Regions from separate parts of the Enterococcus sp. UD-01 genome, predicted to be linked through region 2. Evidence: predicted binding sites of a transcription regulator. Region 2 holds the regulator's gene; each other region holds the start of a gene.

Region 1 (7,184 bases), on a different contig from region 2:
CTTGATGGACGCGGTCAACGACGGTTAAGCAAACATGTGTATTTAAAAAAGGCTCTCCACCTAAAAGTGTCAATCCTTGAACATAATCATGGGAAAGATCTTCAATAATTTTATCTTCCAATTCTTTGGTAAATGGTTTTCCATAGTGAAAATTTTGTACAGCTTGATTAAAACAGCCTTCGCAGGCAAATAAACAGCCGCTAACGTAAAGACTATTTCTGACTCCTTCACCGTCAACAAAGTTAAAGGCTTTGTAATCAGCAATATAATCTTTGCTGAAGTCTTCCGCCAACCATTCTTTTGGTTTTGGATTTCTCATAATATCATCCTTTCAAATAAAACAACGCCGATAGAAGTTCATTTGCTGTGAAACACAGCGAAAGAATTGAGCTGATGATGAACAGTACAAGACTTGCTGAGAATCACAGTGAATAAAAATGAACTGATGATGAACAGTACAAGACTTTCATAGAAAGTGTTGAACATTTTTTCTCAAGACTAAACGGCTCATTCCGCTTTTTACTAATCCAGCTACATGAGCCAGCCTTTCGGGAAAAAGATAAAAATAGTTTGTGGCAAAAAGCGCCACAATCGATTTTTCCTATTTTCCTGTCAAGGCTAAACGGCTCATTCCGCTTTTTACTAATCCAGCTGCACAGGCTAGCTCTTCGGAAAAAAGATAAATTGTGAACGAGGCGAAGAGCGCCTCATCCTCAATTTCCTATTTTGCTGAGAATCACAGCGAAAGAAATTGAGCTGATGATGAACAGTACAAGACTTTCGTAGAAAGTGTTGAACATTTCCTAAGAGCTGAACGAGCCTGTTCTGCTTTCTATCAATCCAGCTGCATGAGCCAGCCTTTCGGGAAAAAGATAAAAATGGTTTGTGGTAAAAAGCGCCACAATCGATTTTTCCTATTTTCCTGTCAAGGCTAAACGGCTCATTCCGCTTTCTATTTCATATGTTTTACTCTCGAAGAGATTTCTTTATGGCGGCCGTGTACCATTGGTCTTGCTTGGGGGTTGCCTAGGTAGCCGCAGGTGCGTTTGACAACGTCGCATGATTTTGGATCGTGATTGCCGCATTGTGGGCATTCGAAGCCGCGTTCTGTCGGATTGAAGTCACCTTCAAAGCCGCATTCGTAGCAGTGATCGATTGGCGTATTTGTACCTAGATAGCCTACTTTGTCATAGGCATAATCCCAAACAGTTTCTAAAGCCTTTGGATTTTGTTGTAGGACTGGGTATTCACAATAGTGAATAAAGCCACCGGAACAATAAGCCGGATAATCTTTTTCAAAATCTAATTTTTCAAACGGCGTTGGATTTTTACGCACATCATAGTGGAAGCTGTTTGTGTAATATTCTTTATCCGTAATATTTTCTACGATACCGAATTTTTCCGTATCTAAACGACAGAAGCGGTCTGTTAAGCTTTCACTTGGTGTTGAGTACACACTGAAATGATAGCCATAGTCGTTGCCCCATTTGTCTGCATGTGCTTTTAGATCTTTCAAAATAGCCAAAGTAAATTCTTTCGCTTCAGGATTTGTTTCCCATTCACCGCCGTAAAAGGCAGAAGCAACTTCATATAAACCGATATAGCCTAGAGAAACTGTTGCACGCTTGTTTTTGAATAGTTCATTTACAGATTCTTTTCTGGATAAACGTTTGCCGAAAGCGCCGTACATATAAAGAATAGGGGCATTTGCCGGAGTAGCTTCTTTACAGCGTTCTACACGATAAACCAAGGCATCTTTCATAATATCCAAACGAGCCGCTAATAATGACCAGAATTTTTCAATATCACCTTGGGCTTCCATTGCGATTCTTGGTAGGTTTAGTGTAACAACACCTAAGTTCATACGACCAACATTGACTTCCGTGCCATTTTCGTCTTTCCAGCCTTGTAAAAATGAACGGCAGCCCATTGGGACTTTGAAGCTTCCTGTTAATTCTACAATTTTGTCGTAGTTTAAAATATCTGGATACATGCGTTTTGTTGCACATTCTAAAGCTAATTGTTTTACATCATAGTTAGGATCGGTGGCGTTTAAATTGACACCGTCTTTTAATGTGAAAATTAACTTTGGAAAAATGGCGGTTCTTTTTTCGCTACCAAGACCGTTGATTCTGATTTGTAAAATCGCTTTTTGGATTTCGCGTTCAAACCAGTTTAAGCCTAAACCAAAGCCTAGTGATGTAAAGGGTGTTTGACCATTCGAGGTGAATAATGTATTGATTTCGTATTCTAGACTTTGCATCGCATCGAAAATATCTTTTTGTGTTTTCGCTTTTGCGTATTCTTCTTGACGCTTTTCGTCTTCAATCCATTCCTTGGCATCAATTAAATGCTTGTCGTAATTCAATTTTGCAAAAGGTGCGAGTAATTCATCCACGCGATCAGCAGAACAGCCGCCATATTGGCTAGATGCAACATTGGCGATAATTTGCGAAATTTGTGCGGTTGCTGTTTGAATGGATTTTGGTGATTCGACTTCGGCATTACCGATTTTAAAGCCATTATTTAACATACCTTTAAAGTCAATCAGACAGCAGTTCGTCATTGGCGTGTAAGGATGATAATCAAGGTCATGATAATGAATATCTCCTTTTTGGTGCGCGTTGGCTACATGAGGAGGTAGCATTTTCAAACCAATTGATTTACCAACGATACCGGCCGTTAAATCACGTTGCGTGTTGAAAACATCGCTGTCCTTGTTGGCATTTTCATTGACCACTGTTTGATCCTTATTGATTAACTTACTGATGGTAAAGTTAATATCGGTTGCTTTGCTGCGTTCAAAGTCCCGACGTGTGCGGTAATTAATATACTCTTCAGCCAGTTCATATTCGTTTTTCGTCAGTAAAATATGCTCGACAATATTTTGAATTTCATAGATTTTAACATTTTCCGTAAACCGGTCGGAAATTTCCTGATCGATTCTTTCGACAATCTCTTGAATGCGTTCGTGAGCCAGCGGATCCAAAGAACCATGAATTTTTTGTTCAGCTTTGATCAAGGCGTCATAGATTTTCTGGTCATCAAAATCAACTAAGCGTCCATCCCTTTTAACGATTTTCATAGTGTGCAGGCTTGAATTTTGTGAATTCATTTTAACGCCTGCTTGTTTTATTTCCATCATACTATCCAGCTCCTCATATGTTTTTTCCTTCACTATCATAAAACAATTCCAGAAATCTTTCAACTATATGTAGTGTCAAATTTAATTTTTTTAGCTTATTAATAACTACATATAGTGTTTCGTGAGAATGAAAATTTATTGAAAGCAACTCGTAACAAGCTTTGTAGAATTCATCACAAAAATTTAATGACAAAAAGAGTGAAAGAATTTTTTTTATTATTACCGAATTGTAAGAAGAAACGATGTTCAGTTTTTAAAAATCTTGGTAGAATGAGAGCAATGAATAAGATGGAGAGAAGACAATGAAAAAAATTTTAGAAGTGGATCACTTAAGCAAGTCTTATGGTTATAGAAATAATAAAGTCCAAGTGTTGAATAATCTCTCTTTTTCTGTCGATCAAGGGGAGTTTGTAGGGATTATGGGCCCCAGTGGAGCAGGAAAATCTACGTTGTTGAATACTATTTCCACTATTTCTTTACCGACAACAGGAACTGTTCGTATTGATGGACAGGATATTTTAAAGATGAGAGATAATCAGATCAGTGATTTTCGCCGGAAAAATTTAGGCTTCATTTTTCAGGATTTTAATTTAATGGATACGTTAAATGTGAAGGACAATATTTTGTTGCCTTTGGCTATTGATCGAATGCCTGTAGCAGAGATGGAGGCGCGTTTACTTCATGTGTCACGTATTTTGGGCATCGAGCAGCTCTTAGATGCTTATCCTAATGCGATATCTGTTGGCCAAAAGCAGCGAGTTGCAGCAGCACGAGCGTTGGTTACTAAGCCTAAAATTATTTTTGCAGATGAACCGACAGGCGCGCTGGATTCTAAATCCGCTGCAGAGCTACTTCATTATATGACGAATATGAATATTCAAGATGATGCGACGATTATGATGGTTACGCATGATCCCTATACCGCTAGTTATTGTAATCGGATTTTATTTATTAAGGATGGCGTGATTTTTTCTGAAGTTGTGCGTCAAGGCTCTAGAAAAGAATTTTTCAATCGCGTAATTGATATGCAGGCAACGATTGGCGGAGGTGGTCGTGCAAATGATTTTTAATTTGTCTTGGAAAAATTTCAAAGGACAATTTCTTAATTACTTTGTCTATTTTGTCAGCATGACATTTGCAGTAATCGTCTACTATTGTTTCAGTGCTATTACGTACAATCGGGCATTAGTAAAGCGCGTAGGGCAGGAAATCCATATTAGCGGAGCCATGAATTTCGGCGGTATTTTGCTTATTATTATGGTGTTAGGGTTTATGCTTGCGGCGAATCATTTCTTTCTATTGAAAAGAAGACGGGAGATTGATTTGTACCATTTGTTCGGCATGCGGAAAAGTCAGATTTCTTTGTTGTTTTTTATGGAAACCTTGATTATTGGCGCAGCTTCCCTTGTCGTTGGTATTATCTTTGGGGTGATTTTCTCAAAACTGTTTTCGATGATTTTGGCTAAAGCGATGTTTTTAAAGGTGGAAAGCCTATTTTCCATTTCGTTTCCATCCATGATGCAAACGGCGCTGATCTTTGTCTTTATGCTGTTAATTGTTTCTTTTCGCAGCACCTGGACGATTTATCGCTATCGTGTCACTAGTTTAACCAAAAATGTTGAGGAACGAATGATTGAATCAAAAAAGTTATCAAAGCTATCCTTTTTTTGGGCAGTTTTAGGGATTGTGTTGATTTTAACCGGCTATCTTTTGTCTTATTATGTGATGCCGTTTGCTGTGTCTTTGAATAAGGCTCTAGGAAGTTTCACTGGCATATTACTGGCTCCGTTATTGATTATGCTGATATGTATGGTAGGAACCTATTTATTTTTTAAATATACGATTTATTTAATTGTCTATCTTATTGAAAAAAATCGTTCCAGCTACTATCGTAATTTGCATATGCTGGCTTTAGGGAATACAAAATTTCATATAAAGAAAAGTGGACGGACCTTGTCTACAATTACTATTTTTATTGCCGTTGCGCTTGGGATGATTGGTGGTTCTGCTTCTTTATATACTCTTGGTATGAATTCTGTGAAAGTTACTGCGCCCACCGATTTTATTGTTTCCGAGGACACTGTGAACAAGCTGAAGAAAAAAATTGAAGCGGAACCTAATACCGTCATTGATTCATCCGTCACATTGAAATTTAAGTTGACGGGTAGCAGGTTTCATTTTAAAATTGGTCAGGAACAAAAGGAAAGCTCCTTGAGTCCTATTAATCTGATTGCTTTGTCCAATTATAGGGAATATCAACGGATAAATCCTTATTTAAAAGATATTCAGATTACTCATGAGCAGGAGGCTGTTACTCTAGATAGTCTCCAAAATATTTTAAGCGGCTTTGTCCGCTATGATTCTGTCTTTGATCTGCAAGGTGGTCAAAAGCTGATTGTGAAAGAAACGAAGCCGGATTATTTAGGTCAGGATTTGATGCGGTATATGATGCCGACGTTGGTGGTTTCCGATGCACTGTATCAACGAATCGATACTGGGCTTACGTATAATTTAACGGCCTTTAACGTACAAACCTCGGATGAAGAAGCTTTAACTAACTTTTTGGCTGAATCGATTAAGCCTAACTGGACATCGCCGATTTATTATCGTTACCAGTGGATAGATAATCAGGTGAGCGGCTATATTAAAAAAGCGAGTCAAGTGAAAGAAGAAGACCTTAGTACGATTGGCACAGATGAAGAAGAATTTTGGCAGTTGAACTATACAAATCATTTTTCCGATTTGAGGTATGAACGCAGAGTAATGGGCTTGTTTATCTATGTAGCGATGTTTTTGGGGATTTTGGCGTTGATTATTACCGGCAGCATTTTGATGCTGCAGCAGTTTGCTGAAGCGGAAAAAGAAAAAGCAAAATATGATTTATTAAGAAAAATCGGTGTTTCTCAAAAGCAAATGACATGGCTGGTTTATCAGCAAAACAGTATTATCTTTTTCCCACCAATGGTCATTGGTGTTTTGCATGCGACCTTTGCAATCTATGTTTTTAGTAAGTTTGTGTCAAGTTCCGGCTATTGGCTGGCATATTTATCCTGCGGACTGCTGATTTTAATTTATCTTGCGTACTATTTTCTAACTTCAGCGATTTATACTCGGATTATTCGCGGCCGAGACCAGCGTTAAAATTAAATTTTTTTAAAGATAACAAGTACAGTCATTTTGTTATTTATATAAGTATAAAGGAAAGAAAAAAAGAGTTATATGTTTTTTAAGAATGCTAAAAACACCCTTTAGATTGATTTAAATGACATTTTATATAAAAATCAAGGTGGATCAAAGAAGCTTATTTTTGTTCCACCTTCGTTTTGTGTAAAAAGTGACAAAAGTGTTAGTAGAAAAAGCGGCTTTGTTCGGAAATTAAATATCTTTTTTGTTGCTTTTTGATTACAATGACATATAGAGAAAGTGCAGAAGCAATTGGGAGGAATCAAAAGTGAAAGATTTTTTTAAGCAGCCCAATGTTTTATATTGGACCAAATTCATCGGCAAGACAGTTTTTTATTTTGCTGTTTTGTTAATGTTGATTTATTTATATCATTATAAAAATATTGAAGGTGGAACTTTTATTTATAATGAATTTTAGAAAGGAAGATCTTGATGACGATGTTTACTATTACAGAAGCAATTGATCGTTGGGGCATACAAGACCCGGATCGTCCCGTTTATATTGAAAAGGAACAGACCGCAACCTATGGACAGCTGAAAAAAGAGTCGGATTTGATTGCAGCCTATTTACAAGAGAACAGTCAGCCGCAACGCCCGGTGGTTGTTTATGGTGAATTGGAATTTGCAATGCTACCTTGCTTTTTAGGGGCTACTAAAGCGGGGCATGCTTATATTCCAATAGATGCTCATACACCAAAGGAACGAATTGAAATGATTTTATCGGTTGCTGATCCGGAAATAATATTGGCTGTCGGGGATTGGCCGGCGATTGAAAGCTCTGCACAGGTTGTTTCAATAAAAGCGTTGCTTCAAGGCGGCTCTACAGCTTTCAAAGCAGCAGTTGATTTAAAGCCAG
Region 2 (7,184 bases):
TAAAAATTACGACCAAAGTGATTTGGCTGTAAAAATATTTTCCATAAATGAGCAATGTCAATTTCTTGATGATGTCTTGTAATGGCAATTTGCTGGGCTTCAGCAATCGCCTCTTGTAATGTAGTTGTCATTTTTTCACTATTCATGCTCATACCTCCTAAAAAAGTTGATAGCATTATGCATACTTTGTTTCCACTCGTTATCCTGTTTATCATACTATGAAAAAGCCGTTACAGGCTTCCATCCTACGACTGATTTTTTCAAGGAATAAAGTTTGATCTTTTTTGACCTTATGAATTTATTATATACCATTGGTCAATTAAGGTCAAACAAAAACAACAGATATCTTTAACTATCATGATACAACTTCTGCTATTTTACGCAACTAATTATAACGCTGCTTTGGCTTATTTTAAAAAAAAGGCAGAGACAAAAGTAGCATGTACTTCTGCCTCGACCTTTAGCCGTTTCGACGATCGTTTCCGATCATAATGATTTCTTTAGATAAATAACGAATACGTTCCATAATGCGGCGTGCTTTTAACGGTTCTTCATCTCCGCGCTGACTAACAGTCAAATGGGCTTCTAACTCCTTCATCTTCAAATTAGAAGAGAAAAATGTCGGCAGCTGTTCTTGCATTCTATATTGTAAAATAACACTCAATACATCATCGCGAATCCAGCTGGTCATTGATTCGGCACCAATGTCATCAATCATCAACACCGGTGACTTCTTCACAGCATCCAGCTTTTCACCGACCTGATCTTTGCCTATTGCCTGCTTCATTTCAACCGAAAACGTTGGAAAATGTACAATAGTGGTCGTAAAACCTTTTTCAGCCAAGGCATTAGCAATTGCTCCCAACAAGAAGGATTTGCCTACACCGAACTGACCAACTAAATACAGACCTTTGTGAAATTCCTTCGGTGCAGTCGGATAGTTTTCCAGAAAGTCAGATGCTTCTGATAACGCACGCACTCTGCCTTCAGAGGATAAATCGAAACGATCCAACGTAGCTTCTTTAATATCTTTAGGCATATCCATAGCTTTCACACGCTTACGAATTTCTTCTTCACGCTGCTTCGCAATTAATGCTTCTGTTGGAATATACGTTACGTCAATATAATGAAAGTTCATAGCCAAACGCGGCTCATATCCGGGAGCAATCATCGTGGGATCATTTAATTGGAATTTGCGCTTTTCTTGAACGAATTCATAAAGCTTGGCATAGCTTTTTTGAATATCTTCATCTGTTAATCGTTCTCTGTTTTCAGAAATAAAGGCTTGTACATCACTATCCTGTAGAACTTTTGCCATTAAATCCTGATAACGCTCAGTATAATCCCTATTTTGAATCATTTTCGTAAATTCTTTGCCGACATCTTCCATTATTGATCACCACTCTTCCCTGTTAATTTGTTGATGCGTTCACGTAATTTGGCTTGCTCTTCCTGTGAAAGCGTCTGCTCTTCGCTTGGCTTATCCAGCCAATCCGGCAGTACTTCCTTGCGGGTATTGCGATTACTAAAGGAAGATTTTTTTGGCTGCTGCTTGCTTTTTTCTGAGCGCTCCTTAACGTAAATCATGGCTTCTTCGGGTGCCGTGATTTGTTTACGTGCCCAGTCATTGGCAATTTTATTTAAATGCTCTGATTCTAATACAGGCTTCTTTTCAATGTAGCAAACATAATAAATCAGCATGTTAATCACGCTATTGGGCAATTTGGAATGCTCAATTAAAAAGCGGACGTTGTATTTCTCAATGTTCGTTGGAAAACCGCTGACAGCTTCTTTTAATGCGCTTAAATACTGTTCAGGAGCCAGTCTTTCACAATCCATGATGACTTGAATATCCTTATCAGAAAATCCAGAAAGCTTTTTCAGACTATTGTACCGATAGGTTTGCTGATCGTCTTTTGAAAGAGCAGGATTCACATATAAGCTTGTCGCTTCATTTTGTCTTTTTTTAGGATAATAAACAGCATCAATTTGCTTTTTCAGCTCTTTACCGTCCAGCTCACTCGTGTAATAATCAAAGGACTTGGAAGCAAAATTCACCATCTCCAGCTCATCAATGCCATAGCTTTCGTGAAAAAGGAAAATCATATTTTTCACTGACTTAGAATCCTCCGGTAAACGAATACCCAGCTTGTTTAATTGTTCGGAAAACAACGCCCAGTCGAACGTCGTGGATTCAATCGCTAAAGGCTGCTTGGGTCTGGGATCATCGAAATTCCGCTGAATGTCTGCTAATAATTCAGCTTCTGCAATAATTTGTTCTTCTTTGAAAAGATATACCTCTTTGAAACTTGCCGAAATATTTTCATACCCAGTAAGCTTAAGAAACTTTGGCTTAAAGCAATCCAATAACAAATCAAATTTTCTTTGACCAATTCGATTCAACAAGGTAATACTTAAAATCTCATCTTTGAAGAAACGTTCCGCTGATTCTGGTGCGTTTAAGCGATATACATAGACAGTCCCTAATTGAGGATCGTCTTTAACAAATGTATCTAATAAACCGATGCCTTCCAGCTTTCTTCTGGCAGTTAGCACTTGTGGTAAACTACAATCCAAAAGCATCACCAAATCCGCATGAAGCAATTCTTCACTTTGATTTGTTGCAGGTTTAATTTCCGACAGTAAGGTTAAATATAAGCTAAATGCCGTTGCACCAATGATAGGCTGATATAGTTGGACTACTATTTCTTTTTCTAAATCAGACAGCGGTGAACAGATAATCGCTTTAAATATAGTTTTAGGCAGGATTTCTTTCCAAGTGTCTTTCATGGAAAGACCCCCTTTTTTGTTTAAGATTGTTCATTTTTAGCTTTTTCAACAATATCCTGTAATTCTTTTAAGAACACACTCATATCTTTAAACTGGCGATAGACACTAGCAAAGCGGATATAAGCAATCTCATCCAGATTAACTAAATCTTCCATAACATATTCGCCAATTAGTGTAGACGAAACTTCATTTTCTCCTAAGCTGCGAATACGATTTTCAACATTATCAACAATTTGTTCCATTTGTTCCATAGCAACAGGTCTTTTTTCAGCTGAGCGGATCAGACCACGTAGGATTTTTTCTCTATTAAATTCTTCACGATCACCATTTTTCTTAATAACCAGTAATGGTGTTGCTTCGATTCGTTCAAAAGTAGTAAAACGATAATTACAGTTTTCACACTCTCTCCGCCGACGGATTGCACGTCCATCATCAGCCTGACGACTGTCAATGACGCGTGAATTATTGTGATGACATCTTGGACAACGCATAGTGTTCACCTCTTTTTATCTGATAATTTCATTTTCATACATTTGGATATGTATTCATCGTATGTATTAGTATTATAACATGAAATGCTTCAGAAACCAGACTTAAAGTGTTACTTTTAAAGGAATTTCTTGCAATTGTTTACGATTCATTTAATAACGTTTTTGTTCAATTATTCATTCATTTTTTCAAAGAGAAGAAAGCGATTCTAAACATTTTTATGCAATTTTTAAGCATGATTGAAATGATTAAGCGTCAGCCATTCTTTTACGACATTTTTTGTTTCTTCCTTTGTTCCTTGGTTGTCGAAAACAATCTCAGCCAGCTGTTTCTTTTGTTCGATCGGCCATTGACTGTTGATTCGCTGCTGTGCCTCTTTTGCTGTTAATTGGTCGCGCTGTATCAAGCGCTGCAGCTGAATTTTTTCTGGAACGTAAACAACAGCAACTTGATCAACAAATTGCTCGTAGCCGCCTTCATAAAGTAAGGGGATATCAAGGACTACCAAAGGAGCTTGTTGCTTTTTCTGCTCTAATTCAGCCAAAATCGCTTTACGCAAATAAGGCGACATGATTTTGTTTAGCTGCACCCTTTTCGTAGAATCGTTAAAAATGATTTTACCAAGTTTTTTGCGATTTAAACTTCCCTTAGCATCAATCATTTGAGAGCCGAAAGCAGCGGCAATTTCTTTTAAAGCCGGTTGTCCGGGTTCTACTATTTCTCTTGCGATAAGATCCCCGTCAATAATCGGAAAGCCAGCCTCTTTGAATACTTGGCTGACAGTGCTTTTGCCAGTCGCAATCCCACCGGTCAGACCTAAAACCATGCTCATAACCTATTTCCTCCCTTTTAGGGTTTGACAAGTAGGACAAAAATGCGTCCCTCTTTGAGCCACTTTGATTTTTTGAATAGGTGTGCCACAGCGCGGGCAAGGCTGGTTGGTTTGGCCATAAACATTCAGCATAATTTGAAACTTACCGGCTTCACCCAAGGCATTTAAATAACTGCGAATGGTTGTTCCACCTGCCTCTACTGCGCGGGCAAGCACATCAATAATCGCATAATACAAGGTTTCAACTTCTTTATTTTTTAGTGAATCTGCCGGCTGCTCCGGATGTATTTTAGCTTCCCATAGCGCTTCATCTACGTAGATATTACCTAGTCCCGTCACTAGTCGTTGATCCAGTAGCAGTGGTTTAATCGCCTTATGATGTTTTTTTAGCCCTAAACGAAAGTCAGCTAACTTGAAAGCTGCTGGAATCGGTTCTGGTCCGAGCGCTAAAATCCCTTTGTAATTTTGTCCTTGATCCTTTTCAACTAACACCATACGACCAAATTTCCTTACGTCTAAATAGCGCAGCTGAGTACCATCTGTAAACGTAAAAATAACATGAGTATGCTTCGTGCGCTCGTCATCTTTTTCATGGACTTCATACTTTCCTTCCATTCGCAGATGAGAAATCAAATCAAAGTCTGTCAATTTAAATATTAAAAATTTCCCGCGACGCTCCATTTTCTGAATGGTTTGGCCGATTAGTTGATGTTCGAATAGTTCTATTTCCGGTGTTTCAATAATTTTTGCCCAAAGGACGGTTACCTCTTGTATGGTTTTTCCTACGACTAAACGTTCCAGCCCTTTTCTGACAGTTTCTACTTCCGGTAGTTCAGGCATTTTTTCATCTCCTTAGCAGAAAAAGACTGCTTGAACCACAGAAACATTGCAGCAACTTTTGGTTTTTCAGTCTTTTCCATTTTTGTTATCTATTTTGCTTCATACCAAGTTTCGCCCCAGCTGCTGTCTGTAATCAGCGGTACTTGAAGAGAAACGGCATTTTCCATCACATCTTTCACTAGCTCGTTTAATCGCTCTAATTCAGCTTTTGGTGCTTCAAAAACAAGCTCATCGTGAACTTGCAGCAGCATTGTTGCCTGCAGGTTTTCTTCTTTAAGTCGCTGTGCCATATTAATCATTGCGATTTTTAATATGTCGGCCGCACTCCCTTGAATTGGCGTATTAATGGCGGTACGCTCCGCAAACGAACGCAAATTATAGTTGCGAGAATTAATATCCGGCAGATAGCGACGGCGATGGTAAAGTGTTTCAACATAGCCCTTATCTTTAGCTTCACGAACGATTTCTTCCATGTATTGTTTGACGCCAGGATATTTTTCAAAATACGTATCAATGTATTCCTGTGCTTGCTTTCTCGTGATGCCCAAATTTTGCGATAAGCCGTAATCACTAATTCCGTAAACAATGCCGAAGTTAACTGCCTTAGCCTGACGACGCATGTTCGGCGTAACATCTTCCGGATTTTCAATACCAAAGACCCGCATTGCTGTACTAGAATGGATATCTTGTCCTTCAATGAAGGCTGCTTTTAAATGCTCATCGTTTGAAATATGAGCCAAAACCCGCAGCTCAATTTGCGAATAGTCAGAAGAAAAAATCAGCCACTCTTTTTCTCTCGGTACAAAGGCTTGACGAATTTTCCGACCTTCTTCTAAGCGAATCGGAATATTTTGCAAGTTGGGGTCAATCGAGCTTAGACGACCTGTTTGCGTCAAGGTTTGAACGTAGCGAGTATGAATTTTATCATCAGGCTGAATCACTTTCAGCAAGCCTTCAACATAGGTGGATTGGATTTTAGCAATTTGACGATACACTAAAATATCTTCCACAATCGGCGCTTGCTCCTTTAATTGTTCCAACACATCAACTGCTGTTGAATAACCTGTTTTCGTCTTTTTAATGACTGGCAAGCCCATTTTTTCAAATAAAATAACACCTAGTTGCTTCGGCGAATTTAAATTAAACTCTTCACCGGCCTCCGCATAAATTTTATTTTCAATTTCTTTAAGACGATCGGAAAACTCAATGCGCATTTCTTTCAAGCGGGTCGCATCTACACGAATACCCGTAATTTCCATATCGGCTAAGATCGTTGATAGAGGCAGTTCCATTTTGTAGAACAAATCACTTTGGTTCTTTTCTGCAAGCTCTGCATCTAGTTTTTCAGAAAGAAACTGAATCGCTTTTACTTTACGCGCTAAATGACTGAAAAAGGCTTCTTCATCTTCCGGCAGGCCTTTTTTAGCTCCTTTACCATAAATTGCTTCATCTGATTGAATTTCTGTGTAACCATAATGAGCAGCTACTCCTTCGATGTCCGCATTGTTGTCATTCGTATCCAGCAAATAAGCGGCCAGCAGCACGTCAAAGCTTGTACCTTGCATTTTACCTACATAACGATTTAAAGCGACATAGGTACGTTTGGCATCGTACACGAATTTTTTATACTTATCGGATAATAGCCAGTGAATGAATGCTTCATTTTCAAATAGTGCTAAGCTGCTAGTTGCGTAAATCTTTTTCTTTGTGCCCCAAGCAACGCCCACGATTGGAGAAGTATGATAATTATCTTCCATCATTTCAACATAAAGAGCCATGTCTTCAGTAAACATTTCTTCAGTAAAAGTATCCACTACGTCAAAATGAACATCTTCCATTTCAACAGCTTCTTCTTCGATATCCAGCTTGCTTAGAAATTGTTTAAAGTCCATTTCTTTGTAAAAAGGAACGAGCTTATCCAAGTTCTTGCCTTCATATTTCAAGTCATCAATGTTAACGTCCACTGGAGAATTGGTGTCAATTGTCGCCAAGCGTTTGGACATGAAAGCTTGTTCTTTGTCGTTGATCAGATTTTCTTTCATTTTGCTGGCTTTCAGCTTGTCGATATTTTCATAAATGCCTTCGACAGAACCGTATTCTTTTAATAATTTAATCGCTGTTTTTTCACCGATTTTTGTGACTCCGGGAATATTATCCGAAGCATCCCCCGCCAGGCCTTTCATATCAATAATCTGATTAGGTGTCAGCCCGTCATATTTTTCTGCTACATGCT
Region 3 (7,184 bases), on a different contig from region 2:
ATAAGAAAACGGAACACCATATTCACGTTCAACACTATAAGGACTAAATAAGTACATATCTTCATTCTTACGTGCAAGCTCATAAAATTTATCCGGTACGACAACACCTAGAGATAATGTTTTCACTCGAATTTTTTCATCGGCATTTTCTTTTTTCGCAGAAAGGAACATTTCAATATCCGGATGGAAAACATTCAAGTAAACCACACCAGCACCTTGCCGTTGGCCCAATTGATTGGAGTAGCTAAAGCTATCTTCGAATAATTTCATGACTGGAACGACACCGCTGGCAGCTCCTTCGTAGCCTTTAATCGGTGCACCGGCTTCACGTAGATTTGCTAAAGTAATTCCTACACCACCGCCAATTCTGGATAATTGCAGGGCAGAGTTGATTGAACGTCCAATGCTGTTCATATCATCCGTTACCTGAATTAAGAAACAAGAGACAAGCTCGCCGCGGCGTTTGCGTCCCGCATTTAAAAAGGAAGGAGTCGCCGGCTGATAGCGTTGATGAATCATTTCATCTGCCAAAATCAGTGCGAGTTCTTCATTGCCGTCCGCAAAATACAAAGCATTGAAAGCCACTCGATCTTCATAGCTTTCTAAGTATTCGGTTCCTTCATTGTTTTTTAGAGCATATTGTGAATAAAACTTGTAAGCTGCCATAAATGATTTAAACTGGAAATTTTGTTCTGCAAGAAAAGCGTATAATTTTTCAATAAAAGCCATAGAGTATTTTTCAATAAATGCAGCTTCAATATAATCATTAGAGATTAGATAATTGATTTTTTCTTCTATGGTATTAAAGGTTCTTGTATTTGGGAGTACATTTTCATTGAAAAAGGCAGCTAACGCTTCTTTATCCTTGTTCAAAGGAATTTGTCCGTTGACAGGACGATTGATTTCATTATTCAGTTTAAAGTAACTGACATCTTTAATTTCTTTTAGGCTCAAGTTCACTCACTACTTTCTTAAAGGATTCCACGTCATCAGAGGTTCCGCTAAATTCAAAAGCGAAAAGCAGCGGTACCTGATAATCACGTGCTATGTCTTTGGCTGTGTATATAAATAATTCAGCAAAATTACGATTGCCGCTGCCTGCTACACCCAGCAGATAGGTTTGATTACTCTTATAATCAAGAAAATCATTCACTACTTCGGTGATTTCTTGGTCGTAAGTAGGAACGATTAGGATAAAAGGCTCATTTATCTCAAAAAAAGGATTCGCAGGCTCAATTTCGTAAGCTGGCAAATCCAATTTTTTAATAAAGCGTCTGGTTTGTCCGGTGACTGAAAAAAAAACAAGTTTCATTGATTAAGCCAATTGTTTCAACTGGTCGGGACGGAAGCCTACAACAGTTGCCGCATCGGAAGTAATTACCGGAACACTTTGGAATCCTTGTTCTTTTAACCAGTCGATTGCATCCGGCTGATTGTCGATATTAACTTCTTCAAATGCTATATTATTTTCACTTAAAAAACGTTTTGCCATTTTACATTGGATACAATTATTTTTAGAAAAGATTTTTACGTTCATTTTTTATTCCTCCTCAATTAGTTTACATTCACTAGTATAAATCTCTCTGGGAAAAAGTCAACACTTAGGCACTACATATTGTGGTCTGTTTTTACTTAAATACCAAGTTTAGTGTTTTTGAAAGAAATATGAAAGCACGTAATCTCTTGATTTTTACGGCTATTTTGGGGATATTTACGTCTGGAAAATTTTTTTATTAAATTTTGAAGTAAATTTTAGAAAAGCAAAACCACAAGATATAGTGGCTGTTTTGAAGGAGAGACACTAAACGTAAATCGACCTTGTTAGCGCTTAATTATTTTCTTACCAATAGCTAGAAACTATATTGATTTAGCCCTCACAAAGAGTTATACTTAATGAGAACGATTATCAATTTCAACAGTGTCTATAATGAAACTTTTTCACAATTAATAGTTAATTTGAGAATATATTTTTTATAAATAAGATAACAAAGAATGGATCTGCTGAGAAACACAGTGAAAAGAAATGAGCTGTTGACGAACGGTATAAGACTTGCTGAGAAACACAGTGAAAAGAATTGAACTGATGATGAACAGTACAAGACTTGCTGAGAATCACAGTGAAAAGAATTGAACTGATGATGAACAGTACAAGACTTTCGCAGAAAGTGTTGATCCTTTGCAAAGAAAGTGTTGATCATTTTTTCAGAAGAGTCGGACGAGCTCATTTCGCTTTTAAGTTATCTAGCTGCGCAAATCAATCTTTAGGAAAAAAGATAAATTGTCAGTGAAACATAAAGCGTTTCAATGCCAATTTCCTAATTTTCTACAAGATTGAGCGATTTGCTCCGCTTTTGCTGAGAATCACAGTGGAAGCAATGAACTGATGATGAACAGTACAAGACTTTCGTAAGAAAGTGTTGATCATTATCATTGTTATCCAGCTGCACAGGCTAGCTCTTCGGAAAAAAGATAAATTGTGAACGAGGCGAAGAGCGCCTCATCCTCAATTTCCTATTTTTCTGTCAGAGCTGGATGAGCCTGTTCCGCTTTTACGTTATCCAGCTGCACAGGCTAGCTCTTCGGAAAAAAGATAAATTGTGAATGAGGCGAAGAGCGCCTCATCCTCAATTTCCTATTTTTCTGTCAGAGCTGGGCAAGCCTGTTCCGCTTTTAAATAAGGAGGTATTTCTATGTTGACATTGGCCCAAGCAAAATTGAACAAGGTTTATACGATCGAAGAAATACAGGCTGAAGGTTTTGCTAAGAAGCATTTGAACAATTTGGGTTTAGTGCCTGAGGGGAAAGTGGTTTTAGTGAATCATTCCGGAGAAAACGGAATTGTTTTGCTCCACAATAGTCGAATCGCGATTAACCTGTCTGTTTTAAAACAAATTATAATAGTAGAAAAAAATGTTGAAGAAGCCAATTGGGTTTCATTGGATCAGTTGTCTGTAGGCGAACAAGCTAAAGTAGTTGGGATTCACGGGCAGGGTGCTGTGAAGCGTCGCTTGATGGACATGGGGCTGACAAAGGGCGTTGATTTACTGGTACGGAAAATGGCTCCGTTAGGTGATCCTATTGAAATTAATTTGCGCGGGTATGAGTTGACACTTCGGAAAAATGAGGCTGAGCTGGTTTTAGTACAGAAAGAAGGATAAATACATGGAAGAAATGCATATCGCTCTGACAGGAAATCCCAATAGTGGGAAAACCACTGCATTTAATGCACTCACTGGCGCCAATCAATATGTAGGAAATTGGCCCGGAGTTACTGTTGAACGAAAAGAAGGCAAACTGAAAAGGGATAAACACATAACTATTCAGGATTTGCCGGGAATTTATTCTCTTTCTCCTTATACACCGGAAGAAGTCGTTGCTCGTGACTATTTGCTTAGTGGTAGTCCGGATGTGATCGTCAATATCGTTGACGCAACGAATTTGGAAAGAAATCTTTATTTGACGACACAATTGATGGAAACAGGAATCCCAGTTGTCGTTGGTTTAAACATGATGGATATTTTAGATAAGACCGGCAAAAAAATCAATATCGACAAGCTTTCCTATGGCTTAGGCATTAAGGTATTAGGAATTAGTGCCTTGAAAAAACGCGGCTTGGACGACTTGATCAAACAAGCGAAAAAGGAAACAGCTGTTTATCCTCCTGAATTCAATTATCCAACCTATGACAATCGCTTAGAAGCAGCTTTAACTGAAATTGCAGACGTACTGGGAAACAGCGTTTTGGAAAAGCAAGCGCGCTGGTATAGTATTAAACTTTTTGAAAGAGACAGCAAAGTCAGCTTAGAGTTAGAATTAAGCAGCCTACAAAAAGAAGAGATAGAAGAAATTATTCAGATTACAGAACAAATATTTGGTGATACAAGTGAAGCGATTGTGATTAATGAGCGCTATGAGTTTATTACCAGATTAACAGCTTTATGTGCGATTGAAAAAGAAGCAGTAACATTTAGTAGAAGTGATAAAATTGATCGAATTGTGACAAATCGTTGGTTGGCTTTACCGATTTTTGCTCTTATTATGTGGTTTGTTTATTATTTATCCATTCAAACGGTGGGAACAATGGGAACCGATTGGATTAATGACGAATTATTTGGCAACATTATTCCAACTACGGTCACTAATTTGATGGAGAGCTGGCATGTGGCAGCGTGGATGCAAAGCCTGATTTTAGATGGAATTATTGCCGGTGTCGGTGCTGTACTAGGCTTTTTACCACAATTAGCGGTTTTATTCCTATGTTTAGGCTTTTTGGAAGATTGTGGTTATATGGCACGTATCGCTTTTGTTATGGATCGGTTGTTTAGAAAATTTGGCTTATCCGGAAAATCGTTTATTCCCATGCTAATCGCTACTGGCTGTGGCGTACCTGGAGTAATGGCCAGCAGAACGATCGAGAACGAAAAGGATCGACGCATGACCATCATGGTTACTACGTTTATGCCTTGTTCCGCTAAGCTGCCGATTATTGCTTTAATTGCCGGCGCTTTTTTCCCTAAGAGCAGCTGGGTGTCACCGTCTGCGTATTTTGTTGGAATTGCAGCCATTATCTTATCAGGAATTGCGTTAAAGAAAACCAATATCTTTTCTGGAGATCCTGCACCATTTATTATGGAATTGCCGGCGTATCATATGCCACAGCTACGCGGTGTCCTGCGCCATGCTTATGACCGCAGTAAATCCTTTGTAAAAAAAGCGGGAACGATTATTTTTGTCATGAGTATTATTATTTGGTTTACATCAACCTATTCCTTTACGCTACAAGCCGTATCGGAAGATCAAAGTATCTTAGCTAATTTAGGTAAAGTGATTGCTCCTATTTTCGCTCCGCTTGGCTGGGGCACATGGAAAGGCGCTGTAGCAACGATTACAGGTCTGGTTGCTAAAGAAAATGTGATAGGAACATTTGGTATTTTATTTGGTCATTTGAGCGAGGTTTCAGAAAATGGTGTGGAAGTCTGGTCTGCTTTGCAGGGCGCCTTTACACCAGTTGCCGCTTATTCATTCTTAGTCTTTAACTTACTATGTGCACCGTGTTTTGCAGCTATTGGTGCTATTCGCAGAGAAATGGGCGACTGGCAATGGACAGCAAGAGCCATTGGCTATCAATGCGCATTGGCTTATGCCGTAAGCTTTATTATTTATCAATTTGGACATGTCATCTTTGAGAATGGCCATATTGGTGTACTTACCGTGATTGCGGCTTTACTTTTATTAGCGATGATTTATTTCTTAGTAAGAAAACCAAAAGAAAAGGTACTAAATCCAGTGATTACAATGACAACCTTAGAAAGAGGGTAAGTTTATGGCAACCTACATTTTAGCTGCACTTATCTTTGGCAGTGCCGGTTATGTTATCTATTCCCGGGTTAAAAAGGGCGAAAGCTGTGACGATTGTCATACATCATGTCCAGCAAAAAAACAACATGAATAAAGAAAAGTGAGATTATTTAAAGCTGAGGAGTGGAATGAATCATTCTTCAGCTTTAATTTTTTCATTTTTTCAGAAAGTTGCCTCTTGAACAAACAGCTTTCTAGTGATACAATATTTAAGTACTAAATTTTTGGGCCGTTAGCTCAGTTGGTAGAGCAGCTGACTCTTAATCAGCGGGTCGCGGGTTCGAGCCCCTCACGGCCCATTGGGTGCCAAACCCACGAGAATGGTATTCTGTCGGCGTCTTCGGACGTTTCGAAGATGGAATGCGCATTCTCTTTTTTTGTGCAAATAGTAAAAATTTCGTTTATGAGCAACCTAAAAATTAATCATATTAAGTGAGTATTCTGTTATTTGATGATACACTAAGGGAAAGAAAGTAACGGGGGAGATAGAATGAAAAAATTAGTGTATCCATTTATAGTGATAGCGGGTTTAACGTTAGCTGCATGCGGCGGGAAAACAACTTCTGAATCAAGTACAAGTACAGAAAAGAGCACACAAACGTCAAAAACAACGTCAACCAAAGAAAGTACAACGAAAACCACAACGAAAGCAACTTCGAATAAAGCTGCTTCGTCAGAAAATACTACTAGTCAAACCAAAGCCAGTACGACCAAAACAAATGAACCGCAAAAACAGGCTGAGCAAGTGTTAAACCAATTAAAAACGGCTTTTCCAAATGATGCTTTACCACAAGCAATATTAACAAGCCAAACAGCTGACTATTTAAGTGCTGCAACCACACCGGCAAGTGACCACAATAATTTTAGAGTCCTTTATTATGCTCAGCCCCAACCAATTGGTGTGAATGACACTGCTTTGAATGAATTAAATCCAATTGCTTCATTTGAAAAGAAAACGTATGGTTCAGCTGAAGAAGCTGCGGCAGCAGTGAATCAGATTATCGATAACAACGGGATGAAAGTCGATTTAGGCTATGGTATTACAGGCTATCAGCAAGGTGCGGCTGGTTCCAGTTATTTATCGTGGCAGGAAGGTAATTGGAGCTTAGTTGTTCGTGCATCTAATATTGAAGGTGAAAAAGCAGAACCATTGGCTAAAGAGGCAGTAGCGTATTTAGAAAAAGCGATGCTCCCTGCTCCGCAAAATGTTGGCCAAATTACGCTGACGACAAATACGGATAATCAATACCAAAACAATTCAGTCGTCTGGCAAAAGGGCAATAATGTTTATACTATTCAGCACTTTGACAGCATTCAAGCGTTAAAAATGGCTGTTTCTACTAATTAGTTATATGGGAATTTCTTAAAACATATAGTTAAAATATTAAAATAATATTCATGTATTGAGGTATTAAATAAATAGAAGAGTGATACTGCAGTAGTTTGAAGAGTAAGAAAGTAAAAAAAGAGGATATCTTTTGTGAAAAAATAAAAAGTAATCAGCATTGACTAAACATTCATTAATCTTGTACAATGAGTACATGATAGAAGTCAAAAAATAAAATAAAAAAAGGCACTTCACAATTTGGCGGCCACCAAATTATGAAGCCCTGAGAAGTCAGCAGACACTGACCAATCAAGTTGCCCTCGTCAATGTAAAAGCACTGACATGATTCATTGTACTCAATTTTTAGGAAAATATCTACCCCTAAAAAGATGGGTAAGCTTACTCATGCCAAAGATTAATGTTGAACGATACAACGGTATTGGAAGGAATTCTGATATCGTTTTTTATTTTTTACTTCTATCTTTTCATTAGTGTATCC

The links. Region 2 encodes NrdR, which represses ribonucleotide reductase genes. Its sites were predicted from a motif close to ACACNATATATNGTGT; they were not measured.
Region 1: nrdD (anaerobic ribonucleoside-triphosphate reductase) is a predicted target of NrdR. The motif match lies at 3,206-3,221, and genes of this name have one in related genera.
Region 3: nrdH (glutaredoxin-like protein NrdH) is a predicted target of NrdR. The motif match lies at 1,767-1,782, and genes of this name have one in related genera.

The regions. Positions count from the first base shown of each region.
Region 1 is NZ_JBIYEU010000006.1:56,751-63,934, reverse strand. It holds gene nrdG (anaerobic ribonucleoside-triphosphate reductase activating protein) at 1-319, opposite strand, end outside; gene nrdD (anaerobic ribonucleoside-triphosphate reductase) at 953-3,145, opposite strand; gene ABH902_RS07150 (ABC transporter ATP-binding protein) at 3,448-4,215, shown strand; gene ABH902_RS07145 (FtsX-like permease family protein) at 4,205-6,286, shown strand; gene ABH902_RS07140 (teichoic acid D-Ala incorporation-associated protein DltX) at 6,597-6,746, shown strand; gene dltA (D-alanine--poly(phosphoribitol) ligase subunit DltA) at 6,761-7,184, shown strand, end outside.
Region 2 is NZ_JBIYEU010000014.1:19,406-26,589, forward strand. It holds gene clpB (ATP-dependent chaperone ClpB) at 1-146, opposite strand, end outside; gene dnaI (primosomal protein DnaI) at 461-1,390, opposite strand; gene ABH902_RS11590 (replication initiation and membrane attachment family protein) at 1,390-2,790, opposite strand; gene nrdR (transcriptional regulator NrdR) at 2,811-3,281, opposite strand; gene coaE (dephospho-CoA kinase) at 3,509-4,111, opposite strand; gene mutM (DNA-formamidopyrimidine glycosylase) at 4,115-4,951, opposite strand; gene polA (DNA polymerase I) at 5,041-7,184, opposite strand, start outside.
Region 3 is NZ_JBIYEU010000012.1:6,083-13,266, reverse strand. It holds gene nrdE (class 1b ribonucleoside-diphosphate reductase subunit alpha) at 1-954, opposite strand, end outside; gene nrdI (class Ib ribonucleoside-diphosphate reductase assembly flavoprotein NrdI) at 935-1,312, opposite strand; gene nrdH (glutaredoxin-like protein NrdH) at 1,316-1,537, opposite strand; gene ABH902_RS10630 (ferrous iron transport protein A) at 2,691-3,158, shown strand; gene feoB (ferrous iron transport protein B) at 3,163-5,319, shown strand; gene ABH902_RS10620 (FeoB-associated Cys-rich membrane protein) at 5,324-5,452, shown strand; tRNA gene ABH902_RS10615 (tRNA-Lys) at 5,585-5,657, shown strand; gene ABH902_RS10610 (hypothetical protein) at 5,849-6,706, shown strand.